3 regions of the Aliiglaciecola sp. SL4 genome follow, and region 3 is predicted to be linked to each of the others. Evidence: predicted binding sites of a transcription regulator. Region 3 holds the regulator's gene; each other region holds the start of a gene.

Region 1 (10,723 bases), on a different contig from region 3:
AAATTCAGTGTTAGGGGATGCTGGTGGCATATTTTTGCCTATTCCACTTTCCAATATCAATATTGCTAACGATGGGACCATTTCAGTTCGTCCACAGGGAGCCCCTGAAACAGTACTGGAAGAAGTCGGTAGGTTAAAGTTAGTAAATCCCAACGTTGCGGATATGAAACGTGGTGAAGATGGTTTATTTCGTCTCAAAAATGGTCAAGAAGCCAACGAAGATATAAACGTGCGACTTCGAACCGGAATGGTAGAAGGTAGTAACGTAAATGCTATTGACGAGATGGTAAATATGATCAGCCTACAGCGTCACTACGAGTTACAAGTGAAGATGATGAAAAAGGCCGACACCTTAGATATGCGCGGCAATCAATTACTCAGAATAATTTAGATCTAAACATTAATAGCGGAGGTGAATTATGCACCCAGCACTTTGGATAAGTAAAACAGGACTTGATGCAGCTCAAACAGATGTATCGGTCATATCTAATAACTTGGCTAACGCCAGTACAGTGGGTTTTAAAAAGGATAGAGCGATCTTTGAAGATTTACTCTATCAAAATATTAATCAACCAGGGGGCCGCTCTTCTGCGGATACTGAGTTGCCATCGGGATTAATGTTAGGAGCAGGTAGTAAAGTTGTTGCTACCCAAAAATCTCATACCCAGGGCAATATGTTGACCACTGATAATGCCTTAGATATGTCAATTCAGGGGCAAGGGTTTTTCGAGATTCTACAACCTGACGGCACTATTGCATATACCCGAAACGGGCAGTTTACCTTAGATGATCAAGGACAAATTGTTACGCCTGGTGCAGGCTTCTTATTACAACCGAACATTACGATCCCAGAAGATGCTCAGCAAATAACCATTTCTCAAGATGGTGAAATTTCAGCTTCTATTCGTGGTCAAGCAGATCCAACCGTATTGGGGCAACTCAGTTTATCGAATTTTATTAATCCAACGGGTTTACAACCCATTGGCCAAAATTTGTATGTTGAAACTGCTGTAAGCGGAGCTCCGATCCAAGGCGTGCCAGGGCTTGAAGGCATAGGCACTGTAGTTCAAGGGGCGTTAGAGACTTCAAATGTAAACGTGACTGAAGAATTGGTTAACTTAATTGAAAGTCAGAGATTGTATGAAATGAATTCCAAAGTAATTTCATCTGTTGACCAAATGTTAGGTCAAGTGATTCAGCAACTATAGTAGGCTTAATTATGACTAGGTTAACTTATTTTCTTTTTACTATGACAGCATTGATTCTTACGGGTTGCGTAAGTGCTCCTATTGCTGGTCCTTCTCCTAATGATCCAAGTTACGCACCAGTCATTCCTGATATGCCACGCCAGAAATTAAGTGAAGACGGGGCTATTTTTCAGGCCGATATGGCAAATAGTATTTATTCTGACGTTAAGGCGCGACGTATCGGAGATATTATTACGGTGAATCTCCAAGAAAATACCAGTGCCACTAAATCTGCAGGTACGACAACGTCAAAAGAAACCGATGTGAGTGTTGACAGTATTATCGGCTTAGGTGGTGAAGCGGTTAATATCGGTGGTCAAAGTATCCAATTGGGTGTTGGTGCTGGTAATGACTTCACCGGCGATGCTCAGGCGAACCAAAGTAATAATTTAAGTGGTAATATTTCTGTCACTGTCATACAAGTTTTGCCCAATCAAAACTTAGTCGTTCGCGGTGAGAAGTGGTTAACCCTGAATAATGGTGACGAATACATTCGCTTAACGGGGGTCGTTCGCCCAGCGGATATTAGCCCCACCAATGAAATCGTTTCAACCAAAATTGCCAATGCTCGAATTCAATACAGTGGCACAGGCACCTTTGCCAATGCGCAAAAACAAGGTTGGTTAAATAAGTTCTTTTCCTCACAGTGGTGGCCATTTTAATGAAAAATTCACGGTTAAAATCATCACTAATTTATGTGGTAATGCTGACTTTGATGAGTCCTTTTGCTCAAGCACAAAGGATCAAAGATTTAGCTTCCATACAAGGGGTTCGGAGTAACCAATTAGTGGGGTATGGCTTAGTTGTCGGTTTACCTGGAACGGGTGAGCAAAGCCCATTTACCGAACAAAGCTTCCGGACTATGTTAAGTAATTTTGGGATTAGCTTGTCTTCAACGGTTAAACCAAAAATCAAAAACGTGGCGGCTGTGGCGGTTCACGCAGAACTCCCTGCGTTTATGAAGCCGGGACAAACTATTGATGTCACTGTTTCCTCTGTGGGTGAAGCGGCCAGTTTACGTGGTGGCACTTTATTACAAACCTTTCTGAAAGGCTTAGATGGAAAAGTTTATGCAGTAGCCCAAGGCAGTTTAGTGGTGAGTGGTTTTGGCGCAGAAGGCGCAGATGGCTCTAAAATCGTTTCCAATACACCTACCGTAGGACGCATTGTGAATGGCGCGCTAGTTGAAAGAGCGGTACCCAGTGGTCTGATGCAAAATGATTTTTTAACCCTGAATTTAAATTATCCTGATTTTTCCACCGCCAAATCTTTGGCGGACACCATTAATCAGCGCTTAGGTGCTGATCCTGAAATGGGCTACATGATTGCAACTCCCATTGATGCTGCATCGGTGAGAGTCTCAGCGCCAAGGGATGTGGGCCAGCGAGTGAGTTTCGTTGCCACCTTAGAAAACTTCACCTTTACGCCTGCTGATGCGCCAGCCAAAGTTATTATTAACAGTCGAACCGGCACTATTGTGATCGGTAAAGATGTGCGTTTATTACCCGCAGCGATTACCCATGGTGGGCTCACTGTTACTATTTCTGAATATCAGACGGTTTCGCAACCCAATGCACTTGCGCAGGGACAAACGGCGGTCACTAATCAATCAATAGTTGACGTCAGTTTAGATGATAGCCGTATGTTTAAATTTGACCCTGGAGTGAGTTTAGATGAGTTAGTTCGCGCAGTTAATGAAGTAGGGGCAGCCCCCGGTGACTTAATGGCGATACTTGAAGCTTTACAACAAGCAGGCGCCTTACAAGGCGAGCTTATTGTTATTTAAATGCTTGTGAATCTGTGAATTTATTATGGAAATGAACAACCACATTGATCAACAACTTGAAATGTCGCGCAATGTCCATGATTTTAAGGGCATCGATACTTTGCGTCAGGCTGCTCAAAGTGGTGATAAACAAGCATTAGATGAAGCGGCTAAACAATTTGAAGCGATATTTGTACAAATGATGCTCAAATCAATGCGTAAAGCTCAAGATGCTTTGGCTGATAAAGACAGTCCGTTCAATTCTCAGCAAGTTAAGTTTTATCGTGACATGCATGATCAACAATTAGCCGTGGATTTGTCATCTCGAGGCGGAGTAGGGATTGCTGAATTGATCGTTCAGCAACTTAGCCCAGGTGAAAACGGTTTTATGCCGGCCAGTGCCGTTCGCGATAACGCAAATTTGTTTAACTTGGTTCGTCAAAGTGCCAAAGAATATGCCCCCGTCAATAGTGACCAAAGCGCTTTACAATCTAACCAAATCACATCGCAACAAAGCTCATCCATGCAAAAGGAGCTAATGCAAGACGCTCCTAAGCAAAATGCTACCAAACAAAGTGCTTTCGCATCACCGTCTGAGTTTATGCAAACTTTGTTGCCTCATGCAGAAAAAATTGCCGAAAAAATAGGCATAGATCCAAAAGCTTTATTGGCCCAGGCCGCTGTAGAAACTGGTTGGGGGCAATATATGATCCATACTGGCAATGGTCAAAACACCCACAATTTATTTGGGATTAAGGCCGATAATCGCTGGCAAGGTGAAACCACGGCAATCAATACCGTTGAATTTGACCAAGGTGTAGCTAAACAGCAAAAGGCTCAATTTAGAACTTATGACTCTTTTGCCGATGGCTTAAAAGATTATGTTTCTTTTGTATCTGACAACCCAAGATACCAACAAGCATTAGAAAACGTGAATGACCCTAAAGCCTATTTCAGTGCCTTACAAACTGCTGGATACGCTACCGATCCTCAATATGCCAATAAAATATTGTCGGTATTAAATAGTGATACGTTCAAGTCAGCGTTATCCACACTAGCATTTGGAAAACAAAATGGGCAATAACAGTTTTTCGCGGGAGTTAAAAATATGATCAGAGCTGCCGATTTATACACTATCGCGACCAGTGGGGTCAGAGCCAGTAATCAATTGCTTGCCACCACCAGTAATAATATCGCTAACGTTAATTCGGAAGGTTATGTTAGAGAGCAAACCTCGTTTGAAAGCCAATTAGTTGGTGGCGTTGGTCGCGGCACTACCGAACGGGTTTTAGATACCTTTGCGCAAAACCAACTGCGCCGAGACACCACACAGGCTAGTGAGTTTGAAACTTATTTTCAACGTTCAAGTGTGCTAGATGATATTTTTGCTAGTGAAGCAAACAGTGTTTCAAGTAGTATGAGTCGCTTTTTCAGTTCGCTACAGACTGCCACCGATGAGCCTACCAATATGGCTGCCAGACAGTTAGTGTTAGGTGAAGCCAATGCACTTGTGGGACAAGTCAGTACGTTGTCGCAATTTATGGACAACAAAGAAAAAGAGCTTAATTTAGAGTTAGAATCTTCCATTGATACTGCTAATCAATTAATCGAAACTATCGCAGACCTGAATAAAAATATCCGCATTGCCGAAGGTAACAACTTATTTGATGAGCCTGGCGTGCTCAAAAATCAGCGGGATAACGCCATTTTGCAATTAGCCGAGATTATGTCCATTGAAACCCGAGATAACGGTAACGGTGACGGTTCTGTGATGGTAAACCTCACCTCTGGTGAATCCTTAGTGCTGGAAGATGGCTCGTTTAATTTGTTCCAACTTAGTGGTGATCCTGATCCAGACTATCGAAATTTGTATTTAGCTAGTACTGGAAAACCCACGACACTCAAACTTCCTGAGCAAAACTTAGGTGGTCAATTGGGCGGCTTATTTCGTTATCGGGATGAGATTTTAGCTGAAGGTCAACGGGAGCTAGGGCAAATTTCCATGGCCTTAACCAGCGCTATCAATCAGCAGAATCGTTTGGGAATGGACTATGATGAACAACTTGGTGGTAACATCTTTTCTAACCCCGAATTTCAGGGGTTAAATTATTCGGCCAACTCTGATTTATCGTTAACAATGAACGCTAGAATGACTGAAGATGGCGCGAGCAAAATTACTGCGGCTGATTATCTAGTGGAAATCACTGGGACGACGCCAGGCAGTCCAGACACTGTGGATATTAGCGTCACCTTAGTCAATCCAGATGGTTCATATGTAACTGATATTGATGGAAATACATTATCGCAAACCTATACGGGTATCGAAGCACAAGCGGGTACATTTACTGAAGTACTGGGGGGGCTTGAAATAGAGATCCCCAATGGCGACAGTTACGCTGTAGGGGATAGATACTTATTTCAACCCACTAAAAGTACCGCACAATCAATCGAAGTTATCATGACACGCCCCGAAGATATTGCTTTAGCCTCACCATTTCGTGTCGAGAGTAATTTGGATAATTTAGGGGATGCAAAGTTAACGGCATCCTCAGTTACCAATACCTTTGTTGATAGTACTTTGACCGATCCCATGGCGTCCGCTTTTGATGGCAGTGGTGGTTTTGTTGCAGGTAGCCCTGCGAGTCTTGTGTTTAATAGTGAATCCGAATTTGAAATTTTCGATGAAGCGGGTGTGTCATTGGTCGTGGTCTCTGGAGTTACCGACTACAATAATATAATGGAACAAGCGGCAAGTGATGGCGGTTGGCCATTCCCAGGGTTGGCCGATTTTCCTGGCTATGATTTTAGTTTACAAGGATCGCCTGTTGCAGGTGACCAGTTTACGATTGCATATAATACCGATGGTGTGGATGATAACCGTAATGGACTAAAGTTAGCCGGCTTACAAGATATGGATATCATGCAGCAAAATAATAATGGTGGTGGAAATTTGATTACATTCCACGAGTCCTACGCCAATATTGTTAGTGATATTGGTGCCAAGACGGCCTCGGCAAATATATCCATGCAGGCTGCTCAAGCTATGCAGACTCAGTCCAGCGATTGGTTTCAGTCAGTTTCTGGGGTCAATTTAGATGAAGAAGCGGCAAATTTAATCCGCTTCCAACAGACCTATGCGGCGGCGGCTAGAATATTGACTACCGCAAGCGAATTATTTGACACCATTTATAGTGCTACAAGGTAAATTGTACTATGGCAAGAATATCCACAAATCAGTTGTATGACCGCAGTATTAATACAATCACGCAAAATCAGGGAACCTTGTCTGATGTTCAACAACAACTCTCGTCGGGGAAAAAGTTGTTGCGCCCCTCGGATGATCCTGTGGGGGCTGCACAAGTTGTTAGGCTCACAGAAGATCTCGACAAAATTACTCAATATAAGCGTAATAATGATTTACTGACCAATTCATTGCAGCAAGAAGAGGTTGTTCTTAGTAATATTAACAATGCGCTGGATAAAGCGCGTCAATTAATGATTCAATCAGGCAATGGTGTTTACGACGAGTCTGACTTAGAAGCCATCGGAATAGAGATAGGCGCCATTCGAGACGAAGTATTTAGTTTGATGAATACGCAAAACTCCAACGGCGAATATATTTTTGCTGGATATCAATCGCAAACCGAAGCGTTTACCTATAATCCATCAGCAACAGGCGAAAAATATACTTTTTCTGGTGATGATGGTGTGAAGGAAATCCAAGTATCAGATGCACTCAATATTCAAGCGAATAGTTCTGGAAAGACTGTATTTGAAAATGTTTTAGCCAGACTCAATTTTACGGTTTCAGGAGACAGCGGACTAGAATCAATTTCATCCGTTATTACTGAACAGGCTGCTTTCGACAAGTTTCATGAAAATAATTACGATGCAGTCACCCCGGCTAATAATCAGTTTCAAGCGACTATTATTGCTGGTAACCAAGTTCAGATTGATAATGTAGGTACTGGAGAAACCATTGACACGGTCAATTTTACCTCTGGTGAACCTTTCGTTTTCAACGGTATTGAATTTAACGTTGAAGGGGGTGTAGGGGATACCTTCGATTTTGAACTAAACAAGCCAGAAAAAAACAATATAGCTGAAACGTTAAATAACTTTTATTTGGCCCTTAATGCTGGTGATTTAAGTGATAAAGAACTTAGTGAGGCAATTGCCGACGCATTGGTTGGTATAGATAACGGCTCTCAATCTTTAGCCAATGCAACCTCATCTTTGGGTGGCCGTTTGAATGTCGCAGAGTCGGTTTACGAATCAAATTTGGATCTTGAAATAGCCAATAAAACTGCCCGAGCAAATATTGAAGATGTGGATTATGCCGAAGCAATATCTGAATTAAGTAAACAAGAAACTGCTTTGCAAGCTGCCCAAGCCACTTTTTCAAGAGTAACTGGGCTAACTCTGTTCGATTACATCTAATTTTATATTAGAGATCGAGATGGGCTAAATATATGTGACTTTGGTTGTCAATGTGACTAGAGTAATAACTAATATATATTCCTTGCTCACTTTTTATCATCCCTGCATAGCTGCAATCGCCATCTGAAGGTAACACAATCTGTAGTGTTAACTTTTTCGTTTCTATGTCAATTTTCCAAAGTGCAGTTTTGAATTTTCCAGCCAGCCAAGCTCTGCCACAAATTAAAATCGTCTTTGCATCGAATTGCAAAATCACAGGCGCACCAATGTACTGTTTTAAATCATACCATTGCCAAGCACTGTAAGGTGGTTTTGCAACTCCCCATTGAGCAGTAAAAGTGTCTGCATCTCTGCGAACCACAGCATATGCATTGCCGTTTTGGCTAAAACACAAATCACTTTCATTAGGATAACCGAGGCCATGGCTGGCTAAACTAAGTGCGTCAGTTTTAAAACAATCAAAAGTGCGTAACGGATTACCTTTATACAGATTAAGTTGTTGTTGAGCTCGTTTGTAGGCAAACCCATAGGCTTGTCCATCTTGCCAACGAATACGCCAAACCCACCAGTTTTTTTCTGCAAACCAATGATGCGAGGACCAGCTTAACCCATCTTGGGAAAACCAACATAGTGAACGGCTATGCAACCATTTTCCTTTGTTATCGTAACAGCGGGCGTAGGCGTTCATCAGCAATTTACCATCGGGCATGACGGTTAATTTGGGATCTCGCAAATCACAGTTCGCCATTTTAAGACTTACGCCGTTAATTTTTTTACCATCTAAGTCGCAAATGACAATGCGTATATCGCCATCCTTACTCATATGATCAGAGGCCTCTCTAAAACTAACAAATAGTTTGCCTGCAAAGGCACACAGATCAGTAAATGCGCTGTGTTTCGAGGTTTTCCAAATCGAATTAGTCCAATTAATCATCATTTTTAAAATTTATTTTTGTCGAAAAATCTATTGAATCTCAAATAATTACATATTGCAAAGCGGAAATTTTTTGCCGTTTTAATAAAAAACGGCAAAATTTAGTTAAAGGGATTTTTTAATCCGTCGATACCTTATCTGAGAGAGCCAGTAACACCGATCTAGTTTTGACTAAGATTGATGTTCTTGAATGTGTTTTTTAACCACCGATTTTTATCGGTTGCCAGCGAAACGCTGGACTGAGAGTGTAGGAGATATCCCATGGGATTATACGTTAACACCAACGTTTCGTCTTTGAATGCGCAACGTCAATTATTTGATTCATCTAACCGTTTAGGCACGTCTTTTGAGCGTTTGTCTTCTGGTTTCCGTATAAACCGTGCAGCGGATGATGCTGCTGGTTTGCAAATCACCGACCGTTTAACCACCCAGGTTCAAGGTCTTAACCAAGCTGTACGAAATGCAAATGATGCGATTTCTTTAGCGCAAACCGCTGAAGGTGCGTTAGGCGAAGTAACAAACTCACTTCAACGTATCCGTACTTTAGCTGTTCAATCACAAAATGGTATCAACACCTCTGCTGACCGTTTAGCGCTTCAGAAAGAAGTATCAGCTCTTAAAACTGAAATTTCACGTATAGCGCAAACTTCACAGTTTGCCGGTGTTGACATCCTAAATGGCGCGTTTTCAGCGGCATTCCTAGTAGGTGCTAATGGTGGCCAAACTATCTCTGTTAATTTGTCTAGAACCAGTGGTTTTGGCGCTTCAGGGCTAGGTATTGCTGGTACTTCAGTTGCTAGCATTGCAACTGCATCTGCCGCGTTAACAGAAATTACCGCTGCAATTTCTACTGTTGGAGCTGTACGTGCCGATTTAGGTGCCCTGCAAAACCGTTTTCAATCTACAATCAGAAACTTAAGTAACATTTCTGAAAACGTTTCAGGCGCTCGTTCACGTATTCGTGATACAGATTTCGCAACTGAAACCGCTGAATTGACACGTAACCAGATTATCCAGCAAGCCAGTTTAACTGTTTTGTCTCAGGCTAATCAGCGTCCACAATCAGCGCTTCAGCTTCTAGGTTAATAGAATACGATTGGGAAATTAAAGCCAGGAGGTAGTGAATCTGTATTTAATGGCCCAAAACGTAGAGAGTGCGCTCTTTCCCTCCTAACGTAAGAGCGCTTCGCCGGCTAATTTAGTCGGCTTTTTTCTCAACCTAAACGTTTGAAAAATATAGGAATTAATATTTAGTTAGAAAATAGTCTAAAGAATTTCTCGATCCTGTTCGATAAAGATTTCAAGAGTGATGTACAAAATAAAAAATAATAAGTACACGCCCAAATAAGTGACGTAATAAAACTAATAATAGCGCACTTAGAATCACCGCAAAAACCACTAATAATAATAATAGGTTTGGCGGATTGCTTAAATCGTTAGGAGAAAAAAATGTCTTTATACGTCAACACTAATGTGTCGTCGTTGAATGCTAGTCGTCAGCTATTCACGTCGAACAATAATCTAAGTACTGCGTTTGAACGCTTGTCCTCTGGTTTTCGCATAAACAACGCGAAAGATGATGCCGCTGGACTACAAATTTCCAATCGTCTTACGACACAAATTCTCGGCCTAAATATGGCTGTAAGAAATGCCAACGATGGTATCTCTCTTGCGCAAACAGCAGAAGGTGCTTTGGCTGAAACTACTTCCGCATTGCAACGTATTCGTGTACTGGCAGTGCAATCTCAAAATGGTATTAATGGTTCTGCCGACCGGTTAGCGCTACAAAAAGAAGTTGATGCGTTAAAACAAGAAATCAGTCGTATTGCCGCAACATCGCAGTTTGGTGGTGTCAATATTCTTGGTGGGGATTACTCTTCAGCATTCTTAGTCGGTGCTAACCCAGGTCAAACTATCAGCGTCAATATTTCTAGACCAGGTGGATACGGTACGTCCGGTCTGTTTGGCTCTCAAAGCATTGAAGCAAATTTAATTTCAGTTGCCACTGAAGCACAGGCTTCTCGTGCCATGGCGGCAGTATTAGGCGCAATTTCTATAATTGATGCTAAACGTGCTGATTTAGGTGCAATACAAAACCGTTTCCAATCTACAATCAGAAACTTAAGTAACATTTCAGAAAATGTTTCTGCGGCGAGATCTCGTATCCGCGATACAGACTTTGCGGCTGAAACAGCTGAATTAACCCGCTGGCAGATAATTCAACAAGCCAGTATTACCGTGTTGGGACAAGCGAATCAACGTCCACAAGCTGCTTTGCAATTGTTGCAATAATAAGAGAGAGAAATCATGAAATATGATGCTGAGCAAGCAACAGGG
Region 2 (10,723 bases), on a different contig from region 3:
ATCATAAGCTAATCCTTTTACTAAGGCACCGTACCATGGCCATGTAGCGATATCGGCAATGGTATATTCATCACCACACATATATTCATTGTTAGCTAGCAGTTTATCCAACACATCAAGTTGGCGTTTTATTTCCATCGTGTAACGGTCTATGGGGTATTCCAGTTTTTCAGGTGCATAAGCATAAAAATGACCAAAACCACCACCTAATAGCGGTGCACTGGCCATTTGCCAGAATAACCAAGACAAACACTCAGTACGCTGAGTTGGGTCCTGTGGAATGAAATCATTAAACTTTTCAGCTAAGTACAATAGAATTGAACCTGATTCAAACACGCGAGTGGGTTTTGATGTACTATGGTCAACAAAAGTGGGTATTTTAGAGTTTGGATTGGCAGCGACAAAACCGCTACTAAATTGACCCCCTTCTAATATATCAACTAAATAAGCGTCGTATTCTGCCCCTTGATGACCTTTTTCTAGCAACTCTTCGAGCATTACAGTCACTTTAACGCCGTTTGGTGTTGCCAAAGAATATAGTTGTAGAGGATGTTTGCCTACGGGCAAATCTTTCTCGTGAGTTGCTCCAGAAATGGGTCTATTAATATTAGCAAACTTTCCAGCACTTTCTTTATTCCAGGTCCATACATTAGGTGGGGTATAAGAGTCACTCATTTTAGCTCCTGTTAAATTTTGTTAAGGATGTTGAGTTGTATAGGGTAAGTAAATTGGGACTATCTGAAAAACTTAAACGGGGAAATTTCAATTTAATTCAAATTCATTTCCAAGTAATACCAATAAGTCGTCTAAATATTGTTTATTCACTGTGTTATTTATCAAACGTGCTAATTCAGAGCCAATAGAAGTGAATTTATAATATTGTAAACTTAAGCCTCTTTTTTTAGGGGCTAGGTGAAAAGTTTCCCCAGCGCAGCGATATTGCAACCGGCTTTGTATTTCAAGTTCACTTGTCTCTATCTCACTATTATAGATTAAACCAAGATCCATTAACGAGAGAAGATCTGGGTAGGTTAGACCGTGTACGGCTAAATTAATCTGTTCATTCTTGGTGAGCCTAAAAACGGATAAAATATTCGGTTTTCGATGGTAACCATAAATAATTTTTAAGCCGTGCTCGCCTTTTCTTCTACTTGCCATACCCACTGCTAATTTTAGAATTTTTGCATCTCTATGGGTTAAGTTTTTTAAAGTTTGTAAGGTTTTAAGGGAAAACGAGCCAGGGACGCTAATCTCAACGGTGAAAATCTTTGCCCACAATTCTTGCATTGCTGGCGAATTGATGTTTTCAGCCATTTCACTAAAACTGAAAAACCAATCCGGATCAAGCTCATCTTGTATGGGTTGCTCTTGACTGAAATCAGTAGCTAGGGAAAGAATTCGCTCTAAATTTTTTAATTTTCGTTGGGCTTTAACAAACTGGTGACGACTAACTTTTTTCTGTAAATCTTGTTCGATAGAGCTTTTATGGCCAATTGCGATACCTGCTCTACTAAACCATTGCAGCATCTTGAGCTTCGTCTGCTTGTTATATTCCGTATTGCTTTTTTGAGTTGAAGGCACCTCAGCTTGTGCCGCACTTTTAGTTGCGGAGTCCTTTTTCTGTATAAGGTGGGGAGGTGGCGTATTAGAATCTATTTTCATAAAGGAAGAATTGACCTATATAACGAAAAAATGATTATAACTGAAAAGCTACTAAGTTGACGAATTTGTCTTATTTGACGAAATTAAGACAAAAAAAAGCGATTCTGCTGTTTTTTGCTACACTTATAATTCCTCTTTGCGGCATATTGAGATATGTTTAAAGTGTGGTCGACGGTTTTACAGTATTCACCAGTTATGAAGTTTGTATAGTGGAAGGATGAATGTTTCCAACGGATTATGAAAATGATGAATTGATTTTCTTGGATGAAGACGAATCACAGGAACAGGAGACTAACTTAGGTCGCTGGAATGTGTTAGTAGTTGACGACGATGAAGAGATTCATTCTGTAACGAGATTAGCGTTATCGGACTTGCAGCTCAATGATAAGAAGCTGTACTTTCACCATGCTTATTCAGGCAAGCAAGCACTCACTATCATTGAAAAATTAGGCAGCAAATTAGCTATTATTCTGTTAGACGTTGTAATGGAAACTGATGACGCTGGATTAGTGGTCGCGCGTAAGATGCGTGAAGAGCTGAAACTTATGGAGCCCCGAATAATCCTGCGAACAGGTCAGCCAGGTTACGCACCAGAAGAAAATGTCATAAAAGAATACGACATTAATGATTACAAAACTAAAACCGAACTTACCCGTAGTAAATTAGTTACCACAATTATCGCCTCTCTACGCTCTTACCAACAAATTCTTACTATAAACCAAAGTCGACAAGGCTTAGAAAAGATTATCCATTCTTCGGCTAATTTACTCGAAGAACACTCAGTTAAAGGATATTGCGAAGGCATTGTCACACAAATTAGTTCTCTAATTGGTCTTGATGCTGGCGGTGTTGTTTGTGCGCGAGCGGGTGCCATTTTAGATAAAGAGGATAATAACGTTTATGTTTTAGGAGCCGCAGGAGAATTTGCTAAATACATTAATGAAAACTTAGACAATCTGCACAATAAAAAAATTGTAGAATCAGTTAGTCAATGTCTATCTCAAAAAGAGCACGTTTACGAAAAAAACTATTCAGTTTTATATCTGAATAGTTCAGGTTACGACGCGGCGGTTTTCCTTAATGCTAAAGAGCCAATAAACTCATTAGACAGGAAATTGCTTGAAGTATTTTTACACAGTATTTCAATCGGCTATGAAAATGTAAATTTATTCCATCAATTGCGTACAGCAGCCTTTAAAGATTGGCTAACTAAACTCCCTAATCGTAATGAGTTCATCAATATGCTTGATGATACTGCTGTCATGACAAGTACTGGTTACAACGTTGTTGCACTACTTGATATTAAGCACTTTTCTGACGTTAACGATGGGTTAGGGCAAGATGCAGGTAATAATCTTTTAAAAGCTGTATCCAAGCGTGTACAAGATAGTTTAGGGTCTAAAGTTAGAATGGGTCGCATTGGTGCTGATGTGTTCGGTTTAATTGGCTCTGAAGAAGTCGTTAACCCTGAAAGAGTTAATTCATTATTCGCATTTCCTTTCAAAGCCGGTGATCATACGCTACCTATCAATATAACCATGGGTTTTTGCAAATTAATCGACGACGATTGCTCGGGAATCAATTTATTAAAACAAACTAATATTGCATTAAATCGCGCTAAAAAGGATTTGAACACCAATTACGGTTATTACGAACCGGAAATGGAAGAAAAAACAACTTGGCGGTTGAGTCTGATTAGGCAACTTAGGACTGACTTTTCTGCTCGCAAGCTTGAAGTTTGGTACCAACCCCAAGTTGACTTGGTAACTGAGCAGGTTGTTGGGATGGAAGCATTACTGCGTTGGCCAACAGAAGATGATGGCTTTATTTCACCAGCAGTATTTGTTCCATTGGCGGAGTACTCTGGTCTGATAATAGAAATTGGTGCTTGGGTGTTGGAAGAGTCTTGTCAGCATCTCAAGGCATTAACAGAGCAAGGCTACAATGACTTGCGCATGGCGGTAAATATTTCCATGCCGCAATTTCGAGATCCCGATTTCGTTCAGATGGTTAAAGCCTCCGTTAATAAGTATTCTATTGTGCCTGCACAGTTAGAGCTGGAAATAACAGAAAGCGTAGTCATGGATGAGCCTCAGATAGTTGTCGAATCACTTAAAGAACTTAAAGAGTTTGGAGTAAAAATAGCCATTGATGACTTTGGTACTGGTTTTTCTTCAATGAGTTATTTACAGCAGTTACCCCTTGATAGACTGAAGGTTGACAGGTCATTCATTAATGAAATTAAACCCAATAAATCGGCCTTTATTGCCGAAACGATTGTTACCTTAGGTAGCCGCCTGGGTTTAAACACCATTGCTGAGGGCATTGAAAAACGAGAACAAGCCAGTTACATGTTAAAACTAGGCTGTGATGAAGCTCAAGGGTATTTATACGCTAAACCTATGCCATTTAGTGAACTCATTAAATTTCTTGATAAGTATCAGTAAACCATACTGGCTGTTTAGTTTAAGGTTTTAACGATTTAACTATCCTTAAGATGCCATCTGGATTAACGTTTTGACTTCCGGTAAAACTGAACGTTCAAACCATTCATTTTTCTTTAACCAAATGTTATTCCGAGGAGAAGGGTGAGGGAGTACGATGTATTTTGGCAGGTAATCTTGCCAGTTTTTTACTCTCTCGGTCAGGTTTAACTTATCATTTAAGTAATACCTTTGTGCATATTGACCAACTAAAAGAGTGATTTTAGGTGAGAATAAAGCGAGTAGTCGTTGATGCCATAGTTCTGCACAACGTTTGATAGGTGGTAAGTCGCCGGATGATGACTTTCCTGGGTAGCAAAATCCCATTGGTAATATTGCCACTGTATTTTTATCGTAGAAAGTTGCTTTGGACAATCCAATCCAGCTTCGCAATCTGTCTCCTGAGGCGTCATTCCATGGTAAATTAGTATTATGTGCTGCCAAACCTGGGGCTTGTCCAATGATACAAATTTTGCTGTTTGAGCTTCCTTGTATTATCGGTCGAGGTTCTAAGGGCAGTAAATCCGTGCACTCTCGGCATTTTCTGGCTAAATCAAAGTCATTTTCATTCAAAAAATTACACCTTGTCATATTAATGTCATAAAACTATGCTTCGAACCTGGGATAGTCTGTGTTATATTCTTTACATCGGACTACCGATGAATTAATAGGAGTAACACAATGCGTAAATTATTTTCTTTTCTTGCCGTCTTATCTTTAGGAGCGGTTGCGCATGCTCAAGCCGATCAGTTAAAAACGTTTGATTGTGTAGACAAACAATCGTTTGAAGTGAATAGTCAATGCATGGCAAATAAGATTAGCCAAAATATGACTTATCGAAACGTTCAAATGGATATTGCTGAAAAAGCAAATATTCAAAGTGATGCTATTATGGCCACCATTAAATATTATCCAAAAGATGCGTTAATCGAAGTTGTCGCTCACCGAGATGCTTTAACAGACCAATCGTTAACTGCAGCAGTACAACCTTAAGTTTATTAATCTTATAAAAAAACCTGACTTTCGTCAGGTTTTTTTTTGCACTGTGACACGGGCTTTTGAGCCATGGAAGTAAAATAGAATTTACGCCATTTGATACAATTCATAGAGCTTCTGTTTCTGCTGAACCATACTTAATTTTAGTTCTTGGTATTTATTTGCTAGCTCGAAATTGTCGTAACTCTTTTTGATACGTGCTTGATTAAACTCTAATAGCTTTTTCTTGGTTGCATAATAGTCACTCATTTTGGCAACTAATACGTCATATTCATGTTGCAGCTTAACCATGATTTCTTCAGCGTCGGGAAGATGAGAAATTTTCTTCTGAGTGCGCTTCATCATCATTTCAAAACGCGCTTTTTCAATTCTTTCTTCTGGACAACGACGTAAGTTCCGAGCCAGTTTTAGAGCAGAGAGTCCACGAATTAACCATTTAGTAGGGTCGAACTGCCACCAGTGAATACCGTTCCTATAGTCATACTCAAAAATATGATGATAGTTATGATAACCCTCACCAAAGGTGAAAAAGGCTAAAATACCATTGTCACGAGCTGTGTTTTTATCGGTATAGGGTTGTTTACCCCAAATGTGGGCTAGTGAGTTGATGAAAAAAGTAACGTGATGGACAACTACTAATCTGAATACACCAGCCAATAGAAGCATTCCTAATACGTCGCCGTTAAGAAATCCTAATGCCATAGGGATGCCAAAATTGGTAGCCAGAACAATAGGTATATAATATTTATGTTGCCACATTACAATGGCATCTTTTTGCAAATCTCTGCAATTCTTGTAGTCATCATATCTATGTGACTCATAATCTCTAAGCATCCAGCCTATATGAGAGAATAGAAACCCTCGTTTGGCTGAATAGGGGTCTTTACCATTTTGGTCAACAAATTTGTGATGAACTCGATGATCAGAGCTCCAATGTAAAATACTATTCTGCAGTGCCATTGCACCACCTACAGCAAGTATAAAGCGAACAACGGAATTAGTTTCGTATGCTTTATGAGACCATAATCTGTGGTAGCCAGCGGTTATGGACATGCCAGAAAAGTATATTAAGAATATACAGGCCGTCACTTCAAATGCGTCGAACCCATTGAAATATGCTTCCAATGGAACGCCAACTACAGCAATGACTCCGGTGATGAGAAAGACCAAAATATTGGTCAATAAAAGACGAGGTTTGTTCATTTAAAAATGCTTTTGAGCTTACAACTGTACGCTAATTTATCCTGAGCCGCATATTTTATCAAGTAAATAAATTGAAAAGCCTGTTAACCTAAGGTGTAATTCAACCTGATAATTATCTCACGACTGGAAATATCTGAGGGTACTAAGTGATTCAAACTCGGCAACAACAGAAGTTAAAAACACGTCGCGCAATTATAGATGCTGCTTTTGGTCTTTTAGATGAACAACATAGCTTTTCTAGTATGAGTCTTAGAGAAGTGGCAAGGGCGGCGGGCATCGCACCAACTTCTTTTTACCGACACTTTAAAGATATTGATGAGCTTGGTCTAACTCTAGTGGATGAGGCTGGGTTAACATTGCGCCAGTTGATGCGACAAGCTCGAGTCAGAATTGCGTCAGGAGGGGGAGTCATCAGCACGTCCATTGATACTTTTATGGAGTTCATTTCTGCTAACAGTAATATTTTTAGATTATTATTACGTGAACACACAGGTACTTCGAACGCGTTTCGAACGGCTGTATTTAGGGAGATTCAGCACTTCACAGAAGAGCTGACTGATTATACCGTGGCAACCACGGGATTAAGTAAAAAGCTCGCTAACTTGCAAGCAGAAGCTATGGTTAAGCTAGTTTTTAGTACAGGTGCTGAAGCGTTAGATTTAGATCCTATTCAACGTGAGCAGTTGGCTGTACGTTTGAAAATTCAGTTAAGGTTCATTACCAATGGCTCTTTAGAGTTCGCCAAAAGCAATGAATCTTTATAATTCAGCTTAGTTTTTCCGCACTAAATAAACCCCTGCCTCCACATGATGGGTATAAGGGAACTGATCGAACAAAGCAAATCTGCGCACTTCGTGTGTTTGACTTAGAACAGCCAAGTTATCTAGCAAAGTTTCTGGGTTACATGAAATATAAACAATATTGTCATAATTACTAACCATAGCAACGGTTTCATCATCTAAACCCGCTCGAGGGGGATCAACTAATACAGTACGACAGTCGTATTGGGTTAAATCTATCCCTTCGAGACGATTAAATTTTCTCACCCCAGCTTGAGCTTGCACAAACTCTTCGCTGGACATGCGTAAAATGGTGACATTGTGGGCTTGGTTAGCCTCAATATTATATTGTGCTGCAGCTACCGAGGTTTTAGATATTTCAGTGGCTAAAACGCGTTTGAAATTTTGTGCCATGGGAATACTGAAATTACCCAAACCACAATATAATTCGAGTAAATCGCCTTCGCTATTTGTGGTGACATCAAGTGCCCACTCAACCATTTTTTGATTCACTAAGGCATTGGGTTGGGTAAAGCTATTTTCAATTTGTTTAAATTCGTAGGTTTTCTGGCCAACAGGTAAATGCTCAATTACAAAATCTTTATCAACTAATATTTTTTGCTTACGGGCCCGACCGACTATATCTATTCGGTAATGCTGTCTTAACTGTTTCAAAATTTTGTTGATTTGCTCAAGCCATTGGTCATCTATGGCTTTGTGATAAAGCAATGAAACGATAATTTCGCCACTTAAAGTACTTAAATAGTCGATTTGAAAAAGCTTTCGTCTGGCTATGTCGTTTTCTTTTAACAAAGCGACCAAGTCTGTCATGACGTTATTAATCAATTTACTAGCAGGAGGAAATGTTTCGACGCGATATTTCTCTTTGCTTTCTTGGTCGAACATAATATGAAACAGTTCGTCACCATCATGCCAAACACGAAACTCTGCACGCATTCTATAATTCAACTTTTCAGAGTTAAACACTTCTAATTCTGGCATGCTAAATTCAGAAAATTGCTGATTTAAAGCGGATACTTTGTCGTCGAGTTGAGCTTGGTAAAATTGGGGATTTATTTCTGTTGGGCGCATCAAAAACTCGATTAGTTGGGCATTATAAGAAGAATCGCGAATTTTAAAGATTTCCAGCGCGCTTGCAAACGCAATTTGGTGTTTGTTTTTTGACCTGAAGCTAACTAACTAATTTTGCTCATAATTTCGTGTAATACTAAGTTTATTTTATTAAATTTCTCAATAAACTGAATTTATAGTCGATACTATTAAATGAGGATAGTGAGGTATTCCACATGAATTTTGGCGAAATTAAAGCGTTTATGGGCGACAAAGCCCAGGTTAACCCCAATGACGCGGTAAAAAATCAATTGCGTGAAGCTGGTTTGAAACAAGCAGAAGCAGGGCTAAGTATGTCTGCTGAATCTACTGTTAGCAAGCTCAGTTCACAAACGACAGTCGGGTTAAGAATTTACAGTAACTCGTTAAACCAAACATTAGAACTTGATGGTAAACGGGCAAATCTGAAAAGTCCTGAACAAACAAATGAAAGTTTATTCGACTTTGAAGAAGTAGCAAACAATGTACTTCATTTTGTGAGCGGCGTGATTTCTGGAGCTGCACGCAATGGTGCGGATGAAGAAACCTTAAGTAGCTTATTTGACCAAGCACGTTCGGGGGTTGCTAAGGGGATCAATCTGGCAGAAAAAGATCTGTCAGGTTTTATGAATGAAGATATTTCTGAGGGGATTGATCGTAGCGCTGATTTAATTGAGCAAGGTATTCAACGATTACAAGATCAACTTTTTGGTAACGAAAACGAAGTAGATGACGCTGCTTTGCAGTCTCCTATGTCAACTGTAACAGAGAGTCTTTCTGCGTCTCGCCAACAAAGTGGCGAGTTGCAAATTCGCACCCGGGATGGTGATGAAGTCACTATTCGTTTTGAGGATTTAAAACAGTTTGAGTTAAATCGTCAGGTGTTAATGGAGCAAGAGAAACAAATTACACAAAGTTCAGACATCGAAAAGAACGATGTTTTACCGCGTGCTTCTACAGATAATGTTGAAACTCCAAGCAATGCAAATGTTCAGGCTGATGAGGTTGAATTACAAAGTGCTGAGTCAGATGAAAGCTCTACACCAGCAAATGCTCGACCTGAAGCATCTGAAACAAACGGCGAGCCTACAGCGGCTCAGCAATCGGTATTTGTTGCACAGAGTAACTACAGCTTTTCAGTAACTGGTGAGTTGGATGAAAGTGAACTGGAGTCTATAGGTCAGTTAGTTTCTGATGCCAATGATTTGGCCAACACTTTTTTTGAAGGAGATATTGAGCAAGCTTTTGAACAGGCCTTGGAAATTGGTTTTGACGAACAAGAACTAGCAGGTTTTGCGTTGCAACTCACTCGACAAGATCAAGTTGAGGTAGTTAAAGCTTACGAGTCGGTTTCTCAATATAACGATGACGACAGCAGTCAAGAGCCGTCATCAAAACCGATAGAAAGAGTAAGTGATTACTTGCAAAAAATGCTCAATGTTTTTGAGCAGTCGCAGCAAAAGTTAGCGGATGGCGATCAGTACGATAAGTTAATTAATCGTATTATTAATGAAGTTCAAGACTTGGGAACCAATGATTTAGTAACGGCAATCAACGATTTCCATACGTTTAATAAGCAGTTACTGAATAACTTACCTAACGCAAATGGAACCATTGATTCTGAGTAAGGTAGGCAACATCAGGGGGTATTAAATTATTTAATTTTGAACCCGATGAGACCTTAAAATAGGCACTCAATTTATCCATTGAGTGCCTTTTTCAGTTACTCAGTTCCGCTGATAATCTGAATTTGAGCTATATCAGTATCACCTTTTAGTACTTTTAAGATCCCGTCTTGCGTGAGGGTTCTCATTCCATCTTTCATCGCTTGGGCTTTCATTTCAGTTACCGATGCTTCTTTGTACACTAGAGAGCGAAGATCAGATGTCATGGCTAACAATTCATGTACCCCGGTTCTTCCTTTATAACCAGTATCACCGCAATCATCGCAACCTTTGCCACGATACAACATTAGCGGCTCCTCCAGACCAAGTTCTTCCAGATATTCTTCGCCGTATTGACGACGAATAAACGCCATATCTGTTTCAGTCGCGGGGTATTGTTCTTTGCAGTTTGGACATATAGTTCGAATCAAGCGTTGCGCCATGATGCCAACACAGGCATCGGAAAAGTTCACCGGATCTAGGCCTAAATCTAATAAGCGAGTGATGGTTTCTGGTGCCGAGTTAGTGTGCAAAGTAGAGAGCACTAAGTGACCGGTCAGAGAGGCTTCTATACCAGCATGCGCCGTTTCTTTATCACGCATTTCACCAATAAGAATAATATCAGGGTCGGCTCGTAAGAAAGCTCTTAATGCGTTGGCGAAAGTGAAGCCTATTTTGGGACTCACCTGAACTTGCTGCAATCCTGGCTGTGTTATTTCCACCGGATCTTCTGCTGTCCAAATTTTCTTATCTGGTGTATTCAAATAACCTAATATGGCGTGCAATGTGGTGGTTTTACCCGAACCTGTAGGACCCACAACTAATA
Region 3 (10,723 bases):
CCTCAACAGCGAGAGCACGCTCAAACATTAGGTTACACCGTTGTGGATGCAGCCACCGTTGTTGCCACACATCTTAGCCAATTGCTCACCAACAATGCTTATCAGCTATTAGGTCATGAAGAAGTGCAACAATTGCTCGATATGCTGGCTAAAAACAGTCCTAAATTAGTTGAAGGTTTAGTACCAGAAGTCTTACCTTTGAGTACCGTAGTGAAAGTACTGCAAACCTTACTTTATGAAGGTGTGCCCATTCGTGATATGCGCAGTATTGTACAAACCCTTTGCGAATATGGCCCTAAAACTCAAGATCCGGATGTATTGGTGTCTGCCGTCAGAATATCGTTAAAACGTTTGATAGTGCAGGAAATCAACAATAACGAACAAGAATTGCCTGTTATAACCTTGGCACCTGATCTAGAGCAGATGCTGCATCAATCATTGCAAGCCGGTGGAGAAGATGGTGCCGGAATAGAACCCGGGTTGGCCGAAAAATTGCAAACGTCCTTAACCGAAGCTTCACAGCAAAGAGAACTAGAAGGTGAACCAGCTGTTTTGCTTACTTCAGGCATGCTAAGACCGGTGTTATCAAAGTTCTTCAAACACTCAGTGATGGGATTGCACGTACTTTCCTATCAAGAAATACCAAGCGACAAACAAATTCGAATTGTAAGTGCAGTGGGTCAATAAAATGGCACAAACTAATTTATTTAAACCAGACCAAATGCTTCTTTGGGGAACAATGTGAAAATTAGACGATTTATTGGAAAAGATATGCGCGATGCGCTTAACCAAGTAAAAAAAGAACTTGGTGGTGATGCGGTCATTATGTCCAACAAGAAAACTTCTGAAGGCATTGAAATTGTAGCGGCCTACGACCAAGCCAAGCCGGAAGCTAATAGTGAGCCTAATCAAAGAAGTAAACTTGCTAGTGAAAACAAAACGGCATCTATGTCAATGCATGCAGGAGCAGGCAATGCAAAATCAGCTCAGCCGCAAAGTGCCCGTGCAGCAACGCAAAAGGTACCGAGTTTGAGCGAAATTATTGGTGACTCTGGACCAGACAGCTTACGAGAATTACTTGAAAAACAAGCTTCTGCAAATGCCTCTGAATCGCAGTATACTGATAATCATCAAGTGGCGAATAATGTTAATAGGCAGAAACACTCAGCCCCTGAAAGCGTATCTGATTCTGCGATAAATGAACTAAAAAGCGAATTGAACTCGTTGCGCAATGTGCTTCAATTTCAAGTCTCTGGTTTACTTAAACAAGAGCGTCAAAGTGCGCACCCAATGCACGGCTATTTAACCTCAAGATTGATGGATATGGGGATTAGTAGTCAAATTGCTGACGACATAGTGTCATATACACCAGAGAACGCCGATGAACGGCAAGCTTGGTTATTTTTACTTAAACTATTGTCTAATCGAATTCAAACCACAGGTAATGCTATTCTGGCGGATAAAGGAGTGGTTGCTTTAGTTGGTCCTACAGGTACCGGAAAAACCACTACTATTGCTAAGTTGGCTGCTAGAGCTGCTCAAAAGTATGGTGCAGATCAAATTGCTATGGTAACAATTGACTCATATCGGATTGCCGCTTTTGAACAATTGGCCACTTATGGAAAAATTATTGGCTGTAGCGTAAAAAAAGCACAAAATGCAGAAGAATTGTCAGATATACTCTTTCAACTACGCAACAAACGTTTGGTACTAATCGATACTGCTGGTTTTGGACAAAGAGATTCTCGATTAATCAAACAGTTAGATACCTTAAATCAACATTCATGTGCTAACATCAAGAAGTATGTTGTAATTCAAGCCAATGCTCAATATAAAGTTTTGGAACATACTCTTAGCGCATTTAGCGCAATTGATTTGCAGGGATGTATTTTAACCAAGCTCGATGAGAGTTATAGTCTCGGAGAAGCGTTAAGTGTAGCAATTGAACACAAGCTAGCTGTAAGTTATTTAACTGATGGGCAACGTGTCCCTGAAGATATTAAAGTAGCAGATGCGAAGTTTTTAATCTCTGCGGCGGCTAAGCTTTATAAAAAATATGGTTTGATCCATACTGCTAAGTCAGAACAGAATAAATCGGCATTAGCAATATGATCGACGACCAAGCGAGAAGCTTAAGACGAATGAATCAATCTCGATTAATTAAAGTTATTGCGGTAACCGGTGGTAAAGGTGGAGTTGGTAAAACGAACATCACCTTAAATACGGCTATTTCAATGGCTAAAATGGGCAAGCGCGTTATGGTGCTAGATGCTGACTTAGGGTTGGCAAACGTAGACGTAATGTTAGGCTTGCGAGTAGAAAAAAACCTTTCCCATGTTTTATCTGGTGAGTGTACATTGGATGAAGTCTTAGTTGTGGGCCCGCATGGCATACTGATTGCGCCTGCAACCTCTGGTACCCAATCAATGACCGAGCTTAGTCCAACCGAACATGCTGGATTAATTCGTGCTTTTAGTGAATTGCGTACCGATATAGATGTGCTTATTGTAGATACCGCAGCGGGTATTTCCGACATGGTGTTGAGCTTTTCTCGGGCCTCTCAGGATATTATGATGGTGGTGTGTGATGAACCCACGTCACTGACTGATGCCTATGCACTGATTAAGTTACTGAATAGAGAACATGGTGTATTTCGCTTTAAAATTGTCGCCAATATGGTGCGCAACATGCGCGAAGGACAAGAACTCTTTGCTAAGTTATCTAAAGTCACCAATCGCTTTCTTGATGTTGCTTTAGAGCTAGTCGCCACGGTGCCATACGATGAAAATATTCGTCGTTCAGTACGGAAGCAAAAAGCTATCGTTGATGCCTTTCCAGGTTCTCCGGCATCTATCGCCATCAAAGGGCTTGCCGATAAAGCGATGCATTGGACCATTCCTAATCAACCCGGTGGACATTTAGAGTTCTTCCTGGAACAACTTGTTGCCGAAAAAGTGGTAGGTGAACAACGGTGATTAAAAAGGCAGCAGCTTATCAACAACAAGCCGATTTGGCTCAACTTGTAGAAAGACATGCTTCCTTGGTTAAGCGTATTGCACATCATTTATTAGCTAGGTTACCTGCTAGTGTATTGGTGGATGACTTAATTCAATCTGGCATGATTGGTTTACTTGAAGCTGCAAAAAATTTCGATGGTTCTAAAGGTGCCAGTTTTGAAACCTTTGCTGGTATCCGGATTCGCGGAGCCATGCTTGATGAAATTCGTAAAGGCGACTGGACACCTAGGTCTGTGCATAAAAATGGTCGGGCAATAACTCAGGCTATCAATGAAGTTGAGCGTGAAACCGGCCGAGATGCCAGAGACGTAGATATTGCTGAAAAGTTAAACGTTAGCCTCGCCGAATATCATCAGATGTTGAATGAGGTTAACGCCGGTAAAATCATTGGTATCGAAGATTTAGGAATTACCGAAGATGTTATTTCTACTGAACAAAATAAAGGTAGCGACACGCCATTTCAAGATTTGTTACAAGGCTCATTTCAAAAAGCATTAGCACATGCTATTACTACTTTACCGGAACGGGAAGCAATCGTACTGTCATTGTATTATGATGAGGAGTTGAATCTCAGGGAAATTGGTGAAGTGCTCGAAGTTAGTGAGTCTAGAGTCAGCCAAATTCACAGCCAAGCCATGTTAAAGCTGAAAAGCAAAATGCAATCTTGGCGAGCTAACGAAGAATGATAAAATACCATTTGATTTAATCCTCATTGGAGACGGTTTTGGATAAAAATATGAAAATCCTTGTTGTTGATGACTTTTCAACCATGAGACGTATTATCAAGAATTTACTTAAAGATCTGGGTTATACCAGTGTTCAAGAAGCCGATGATGGCAGTACTGCATTACCTATGTTGCAACAAGGCGATTTTGATTTTGTGGTAACTGATTGGAATATGCCTGGAATGCAAGGCATCGATTTACTCAAAGCAATACGCGCAGATGATAGTTTAAAACATTTACCCGTATTAATGGTAACTGCTGAAGCGAAAAAAGAGCAAATCGTAGCGGCAGCACAAGCCGGTGTTAACGGTTACGTTGTTAAGCCTTTTACTGCGGCAACGCTGAAAGAAAAGCTAGACAAAATTTTTGAGAGACTCGGTTGATAATTAATCTGTAATGAAGTTAGGAGTGTCTGTATGACCGGCTCTAATAAAGCTCCAATGTCTCTTGATGATGCTAGAAAGTTAGTTGAGTTACTGGAAAATGGAGATAATCAGGCTGCCAGTGAATTACTGGAAGAAACCTCTTTGACCAATTCTGTTGAGTTATTTGCTGAGGTGGGTAAATTAACCCGTCAACTCCATGATTCTCTCAACAGTTTTCAACTTGATGAGCGCATTTCTAATTTAGCTAATGAAGATATTCCTGATGCGCAAAGTCGCCTTAACTATGTTTTAGAAACTACTGAAAAAGCAGCAAATAACACTATGGATGCCGTGGAAGCGAGCATGCCTATTGCTGACAAACTGCATACGGGCATCACTAATTTGCTGCCGGAATGGAAAAAGTTGATGACCAGAGAGTTACAACTGGGAGAATTTAAATCCTTGTGTACCGATCTAGATGATTTATTAGAGCAGTCTTCAAAAGATACAGATAAATTAACTGGATTGCTGACCGATATATTGATGGCACAAGGTTATCAAGACATTACTGGGCAGGTCATTCGTAGGGTTATTGATTTGGTAAAAGAAGTGGAAGACAGTTTAGTTCATATGTTAACTGTCTTTGGCGCTTCTGAAACCAGTGCATTAATTGCAAAAGCAGATGAAACTTCTCATAAATCGAAAGCTGAGACAGATGTTGTGAAAGCTGAAGGGCCAATTATTGATGCAGAATCGCGAAATGATGTGGTGACCAGTCAAGACGATGTAGATGACCTATTGTCTAGCCTAGGTTTTTAAGGGGAACGTATTCATGTCTTTTGAAGTTGACGAAGAAATTCTACAAGACTTTTTAGTTGAGGCAGGTGAACTATTAGAGCAATTGCAAGAGCAACTTGTTGATCTTGAAAACAACCCTGAAGACTCTGATTTATTAAATGCGATTTTTCGCGGTTATCATACTGTTAAAGGTGGTGCCGGATTCTTATCACTCACTGAACTGGTAGATATTTGTCATGGTGCGGAAAATGTTTTTGATACCATGCGTAATGGACAACGCACCTTAACGCCTGAGTTAATGGATGTCATTTTACAAGCCACAGATGTGGTTGTGCAAATGTTCGAAGATGTAAAAAAACGCGAACCATTGGAAGCCGCAGCCCCTGAACTGATAGAAACCCTGCACCGTTTAAGTAAACCCGAATCAGAAGATACGCCTACGGCACTTCCTGACGTCCCTGAAATGCCTGAAGAAGTGGTTGAGGTGCAAAAGGACGAATCATATGATGATATGGAAGACATTACAGAAGATGAATTTGAAGCCTTGTTGGATGAGCTGCATGGTTCTAAAAGCTTTTCTACGGACAAATCAGATCTAGGAGAGGATGCTGCTGAAGGATCTTCTCAGGCTGAAGGCTCCACCCCAGATCGGGATTCCACTCCGTTGGATCTTATGAGTGGTGCCAGTGATGAAGATATTACTGACGATGAATTTGAAGCTTTACTTGATCAACTTCATGGCCAAGGCAGTTTTTCAACTGATAAAGCGGAGACTCCCGAGCCTTCGCAACCTTCGAAGGAGTCAGTGACTGCTAAAGCACCTTCTTCGTCGGTAGCACCAACACCTTCCGTATCAGATGGTAGTGCCGACTCCGATGATATTTCAGATGATGAATTTGAAGCATTGCTTGATCAATTGCATGGGGAAGGTAAGGGACCCGCAGTGAGTCCAACACCTAAGGCAGAACCGCCTGCTCCCACTGCTGCAGCAAAACAACCTGTAAAACCAATATCAACACCCAAGCCCCAAACGTCAGTATCTAAGGCTGAAAAACCTGTTATACCTAAACCAACAGCAGCTAAGTCTGCTGTTAAAAAAGATGAAAAAGATAAAAAGCCAGTTGCCGGTGTTCAAGGTGAGACAACTGTCAGGGTAGATACTAAGCGTCTTGACCAGATTATGAATATGGTAGGTGAGTTGGTATTGGTTAGAAATAGGCTATTAAGTTTAGGTGTTAACATCAATGATGAAAGCATGACTAAAGCCATTGCTAACCTTGATGTTGTCACTGGAGATTTGCAAGGTGCGGTGATGAAAACCCGCATGCAACCAATCAAAAAAGTATTTGGTCGTTTTCCTCGCGTAGTAAGAGATTTAGCGCGAAGTCTTAAAAAAGAAATCTCTTTAAATCTTGAAGGTGAAGAAACAGATTTAGATAAAAATTTAGTTGAAGCTTTGGCTGATCCACTCGTCCATTTGGTGCGAAACTCTGTCGATCACGGCATTGAAATGCCAGAAGAACGCGTAGCTGTCGGCAAACCCTCATTGGGAACCGTAAAACTTGCAGCTTCCCAGGAAGGTGATCACATACTACTTACCATTGAAGATGATGGTAAGGGCATGGATCCTGATAAGTTAAAAGATATCGCTATCAGCCGAGGTGTTCTAGATGCTGATGCGGCGGCTAGAATGACGGATGAAGAAGCATTCAATTTGATATTTGCTCCAGGATTCTCCACCAAAACAGAAATATCTGATATCTCTGGACGCGGTGTAGGGATGGATGTGGTCAAAACTAAGATCAATCAACTTAATGGAACGGTTAATATTAGTTCCGAGTTAGGTAAAGGCACACGCTTGGAAATCAAAGTGCCGTTGACCTTAGCCATTTTACCTACGCTGATGATTATAGTGGGTAAACAAACCTTTGCTTTACCCCTTGGCGCGGTCAATGAAATTATCAATATGGACTTAACTAAAACCAATACGGTTGATAGTCAATTGACAATGATTGTGCGTTCAAAAGCGATTCCTCTTTTTTATTTACGCGACTGGTTAATGAAACAAACTAGTGGTGATGATAAAAATCAAGGGCATGTGGTGGTTGTGCAAATTGGTACGCAACAAGTTGGCTTCGTTGTAGATAGCTTGATAGGTCAAGAAGAAGTGGTTATCAAGCCCCTTGACGCGCTGCTACAAGGTACTCCTGGCATGGCTGGCGCAACCATTACTAGTGATGGCGGTATTGCCTTAATTCTTGATATTCCTAGCTTATTAAAGCGATACGCTAAAAAGAAATAACAACTAAATGAATAATAGGACGCTTTTTCGTAATGGCATATAGGGTATTAGTTGTTGATGATTCCAGTTTTTTTTGCCGACGCGTAAAAGATATTCTAAACCAAGACCGCTTGCTAGACGTGATAGGTATAGCTCGCAATGGTGAAGAAGCAATTAAAATGGTCGCTGAGTTAAAACCGGACGTTGTGACAATGGACGTGGAAATGCCCGTGATGGATGGTATCACTGCGGTTAAGCGAATCATGAAGGCTCACCCGCTGCCAATTTTAATGTTTTCATCCTTAACCTCAGAGGGGGCTCAAGCTACTTTAGACGCCCTTGATGCGGGTGCGTTGGATTTCTTACCTAAAAAATTTGAAGACATTGCTAGAAATAGTAAAGAGTCTAGTGAACTACTGCAATCTAGGGTACGAACTTTAGCCTCTAAACGAGGACTGGTTGCTCGTCGTCTAGGAGCAAGATCGAATACCGCATTTAATTCTCCTGGCAAAACAGCAAAAACCCAAGTCTTTATGACAAGTTCTAGCTTTGCAGTCGCACCAGCAACAGCACAAACAAAATTAGAACCTACATTGACTAGCGTTCGTCGCTCTTCTGGAAAAGAGTATCAATTATTAGCTATCGGCACTTCCACGGGAGGGCCCATTGCATTGCAAAATATTCTGACCGAATTACCAGAGCACTTTCCCCATCCCATTGTTCTTGTGCAACATATGCCAGGTAGCTTTACAAAAGCCTTTGCCAACCGATTGAATCAGATATGCAAAATCACTGTGAAAGAGGCCACACAAGGTGAACAGCTTGTTGGTGGTTGTGCATATTTAGCACCTGGTGGTAAACAAATGTTGATCGAGGGAACAAGCCGCCGTGCTAGAGTTAAAATAGTTGAGGATGTTAATCGAGACCATCATTTGTACAAGCCAAGTGTAGATTTAACGTTTCAATCTTTGAGTAAGGTGTTCGCCGATAAAGTGTTAGGGATAATTTTAACGGGGATGGGCGCAGACGGAAAAGAAGGTTGTGCAGCATTAAAACAAAAAGGTGCCAAAATTTGGGCTCAAGATGAGCAGACAAGTGTCGTTTATGGTATGCCTCAAGCTATTACTAAAGCGTATATTTCTGAGCGCAACTTACCATTATTTGATATCGCTAAGAGTATAATGTTGGAAATGCGGATAAAATGATGATTTTAGTCCGCCATTTAGAAAGAGTTATCTGGTGATAGTTTGGGCGGTGGCTAATCAAAAAGGTGGTGTCGGAAAAACCACAACAACTGTAACCTTAGGGGGCATTTTAGCTCAACAAGGTCAGCGGGTGTTATTGGTTGATACTGATCCCCAAGCATCTTTGAGTTATTACTTTGGGGTTGACGCAGAAGAATTATCCCACAGTGTTCACGACGTTTTTGTCGCTGGAGATGACTTAGACAAAGATGTAGTACTTGACAGTTTGTGTTCAACTAAGCTTGATTCATTATTCATTCTCCCCGCTTCAATGGCCTTAGCTACTTTAGATCGAACAATGGGTACACGTCCAGGTATGGGGCTGATCTTAAAAAAGGCCTTTGCAAGAATTGAAGATGAATTTGATTATGTGCTAATCGACTGTCCGCCTGTTTTAGGTGTATTGATGGTGAATGCCGTTGCCGCCTGCGACAAATTAATTGTACCTGTGCAGACAGAATTTCTTGCACTCAAAGGCTTGCAGCGAATGATGCAGACATTAAAAATAATGTCGAGGTCGCAAAAACGGGATTTTGATTATATTATTGTACCTACTATGTATGATAAACGTGTGAATGCGGCTTCTGATGCATATAAAGATTTGTGCAATAATTATAAGGGGAGAGTGTGGTCAGGCATTATTCCCGTAGATACGCGCTTTCGGGATGCCAGTCAGGCTCAGTCTCCTCCTTCGTTATTTAGTCCTAAAACCCGAGGGGTTTTTGCGTATAAAAATTTACTGTCACAACTTAAAAATAAAATCGATTATGTCAAATGAGTAAAGGTACTTTTGCAAAAGAAGATATTGTTGAAGATTATCTGACGTCATTACTGACTGACGAGGTCGTTGAAGATGCGGTGCAGTTAGATAGTGTTGCTAAGCTACTGGCAACTGCTGATATTGTGTCTGAGCAAGAGGAATTTAGTATCCCTGTTGTGGCACCTCAGGTCCCGGAAGTTAAAGAAACCTATGACGCGGTCGAAACTACAAAAGATACAACAGAAAGTGTCTTTGTTGACGAAGAGTTACCTGTACCCACCTCTGATTTTCAAGCGTTATTTTTTGAAGTGGCAGGCTTAACATTGGCATTACCTCTTACGGAGCTGGGGGGGATTCATAAAATTAAAAAAGTGGGCCCTTTGTTTGCTAAACCTAAATGGTTCAAAGGTGTTATGCTTCATAGAGACGAAAAATTAAAAGTTGTAGATACAGCTTTATGGGTGATGCCAGAAAAATATACAGATGAACTGGCAGAATCATTGAATTACCAATATTTGATAATGTTAGATTCAAGTGGCTGGGGATTAGCTTGTGAAAGTTTAATTACCACCTCAACGCTAGCGCCAAGTGATGTTAAATGGCGTAAGGCCAACAACAAGCGTCCGTGGTTGGCTGGAATGGTAAAAGATAAAATGTGTGCACTGGTTAATGTGAAACAATTGATTAAATTGTTAGACAAGGGCCAAAATAGCAATGATAACTAGACCCAGCTTGTAGGGAGCGAGTCAAATGAGTGATGAAAGAAATGCTAAAAACGCTGCTGCTAGTAACGATGAAGTACTGCAGTGGGTAACCTATCGATTAGGTGATGAAACCTATGGCATTAATGTGATGCAAGTACAAGAAGTGCTTAGGCATACAGAAATCGCTCCTGTTCCTGGTGCGCCAGATTATGTGCTCGGTATTATTAATTTGCGTGGTAACGTCGTCACTGTCATTGATACGCGAACGCGTTTCGGACTTCCCCCTCACGAAATTACAGATAGCACACGCATTGTTATTATTGAGTCTGAAGAACAGGTTGTAGGTATTCTTGTTGATAGCGTTGCCGAAGTTGTCTACTTACGTTCCTCTGAGATTGATAGTGCACCTAATGTTGGCACCGAAGAAAGTGCCAAATTTATTCAAGGGGTGAGTAATCGTGATGGTGAATTGCTCATTTTGGTGGATTTGAATAAATTGCTCAGTGATGAAGAATGGGATGAAATTAGTGGTTTGTAAGTCGTTTTATTTTGGCTAAAGGAAATCGTTGAATGCTTACTTGGCAGTTAACAGCTATCGTAATGGTGTGTTTCTTCGTAATTCTCATTGCTGTGGTTAGTTATGTTTTTTCCCTCCGCAATAAAAAAAACGGTCAGCGCATTGAGGAGTTGCAGCTACAAATGCAACAATTACAGCAACAACTTTCCTATTCTCAAGAAGAACTACATGAAGTGCGCTCGGGAGCCATGGGGGTGGCTGCGAAAGTGAAGGATCTGGTAGTTAAAATAGGCTTGATGCAAGATAAATTAG

The links. Region 3 encodes FliA, which starts transcription of late flagellar genes. Its sites were predicted from a motif close to CTAAAGNTNNNNNNNNNNNNGCCGATA; they were not measured.
Region 1: the regulator FliA is predicted to act here: its motif matches at 8,492-8,518, upstream of AB6T38_RS05945 (flagellin).
Region 2: the regulator FliA is predicted to act here: its motif matches at 8,374-8,400, upstream of AB6T38_RS16940 (DUF5610 domain-containing protein).

What each region holds. Positions count from the first base shown of each region.
Region 1 covers NZ_JBGOSE010000003.1:123,063-133,785, reverse strand. The annotation lists gene AB6T38_RS05985 (flagellar basal body rod protein FlgF) at 1-391, shown strand, start outside; gene flgG (flagellar basal-body rod protein FlgG) at 420-1,208, shown strand; gene flgH (flagellar basal body L-ring protein FlgH) at 1,220-1,909, shown strand; gene AB6T38_RS05970 (flagellar basal body P-ring protein FlgI) at 1,951-3,033, shown strand; gene flgJ (flagellar assembly peptidoglycan hydrolase FlgJ) at 3,059-4,096, shown strand; gene flgK (flagellar hook-associated protein FlgK) at 4,121-6,217, shown strand; gene flgL (flagellar hook-associated protein FlgL) at 6,226-7,452, shown strand; gene AB6T38_RS05950 (hypothetical protein) at 7,460-8,389, opposite strand; gene AB6T38_RS05945 (flagellin) at 8,648-9,472, shown strand; gene AB6T38_RS05940 (flagellin) at 9,836-10,678, shown strand.
Region 2 covers NZ_JBGOSE010000015.1:11,815-22,537, reverse strand. The annotation lists gene yghU (glutathione-dependent disulfide-bond oxidoreductase) at 1-675, opposite strand, end outside; gene AB6T38_RS16975 (TIGR03899 family protein) at 763-1,662, opposite strand; gene AB6T38_RS16970 (EAL domain-containing protein) at 1,884-4,109, shown strand; gene AB6T38_RS16965 (uracil-DNA glycosylase family protein) at 4,155-4,718, opposite strand; gene AB6T38_RS16960 (pyridine nucleotide transhydrogenase) at 4,827-5,138, shown strand; gene AB6T38_RS16955 (acyl-CoA desaturase) at 5,229-6,344, opposite strand; gene fabR (HTH-type transcriptional repressor FabR) at 6,491-7,108, shown strand; gene trmA (tRNA (uridine(54)-C5)-methyltransferase TrmA) at 7,115-8,215, opposite strand; gene AB6T38_RS16940 (DUF5610 domain-containing protein) at 8,431-9,861, shown strand; gene AB6T38_RS16935 (ATPase, T2SS/T4P/T4SS family) at 9,957-10,723, opposite strand, start outside.
Region 3 covers NZ_JBGOSE010000001.1:200,287-211,009, forward strand. The annotation lists gene flhA (flagellar biosynthesis protein FlhA) at 1-687, shown strand, start outside; gene flhF (flagellar biosynthesis protein FlhF) at 742-2,112, shown strand; gene AB6T38_RS00890 (MinD/ParA family protein) at 2,109-2,975, shown strand; gene AB6T38_RS00895 (RNA polymerase sigma factor FliA) at 2,972-3,703, shown strand; gene cheY (chemotaxis response regulator CheY) at 3,742-4,125, shown strand; gene AB6T38_RS00905 (protein phosphatase CheZ) at 4,159-4,926, shown strand; gene AB6T38_RS00910 (chemotaxis protein CheA) at 4,940-7,207, shown strand; gene AB6T38_RS00915 (chemotaxis response regulator protein-glutamate methylesterase) at 7,240-8,391, shown strand; gene AB6T38_RS00920 (ParA family protein) at 8,426-9,208, shown strand; gene AB6T38_RS00925 (chemotaxis protein CheW) at 9,205-9,915, shown strand; gene AB6T38_RS00930 (chemotaxis protein CheW) at 9,941-10,432, shown strand; gene AB6T38_RS00935 (DUF2802 domain-containing protein) at 10,465-10,723, shown strand, end outside.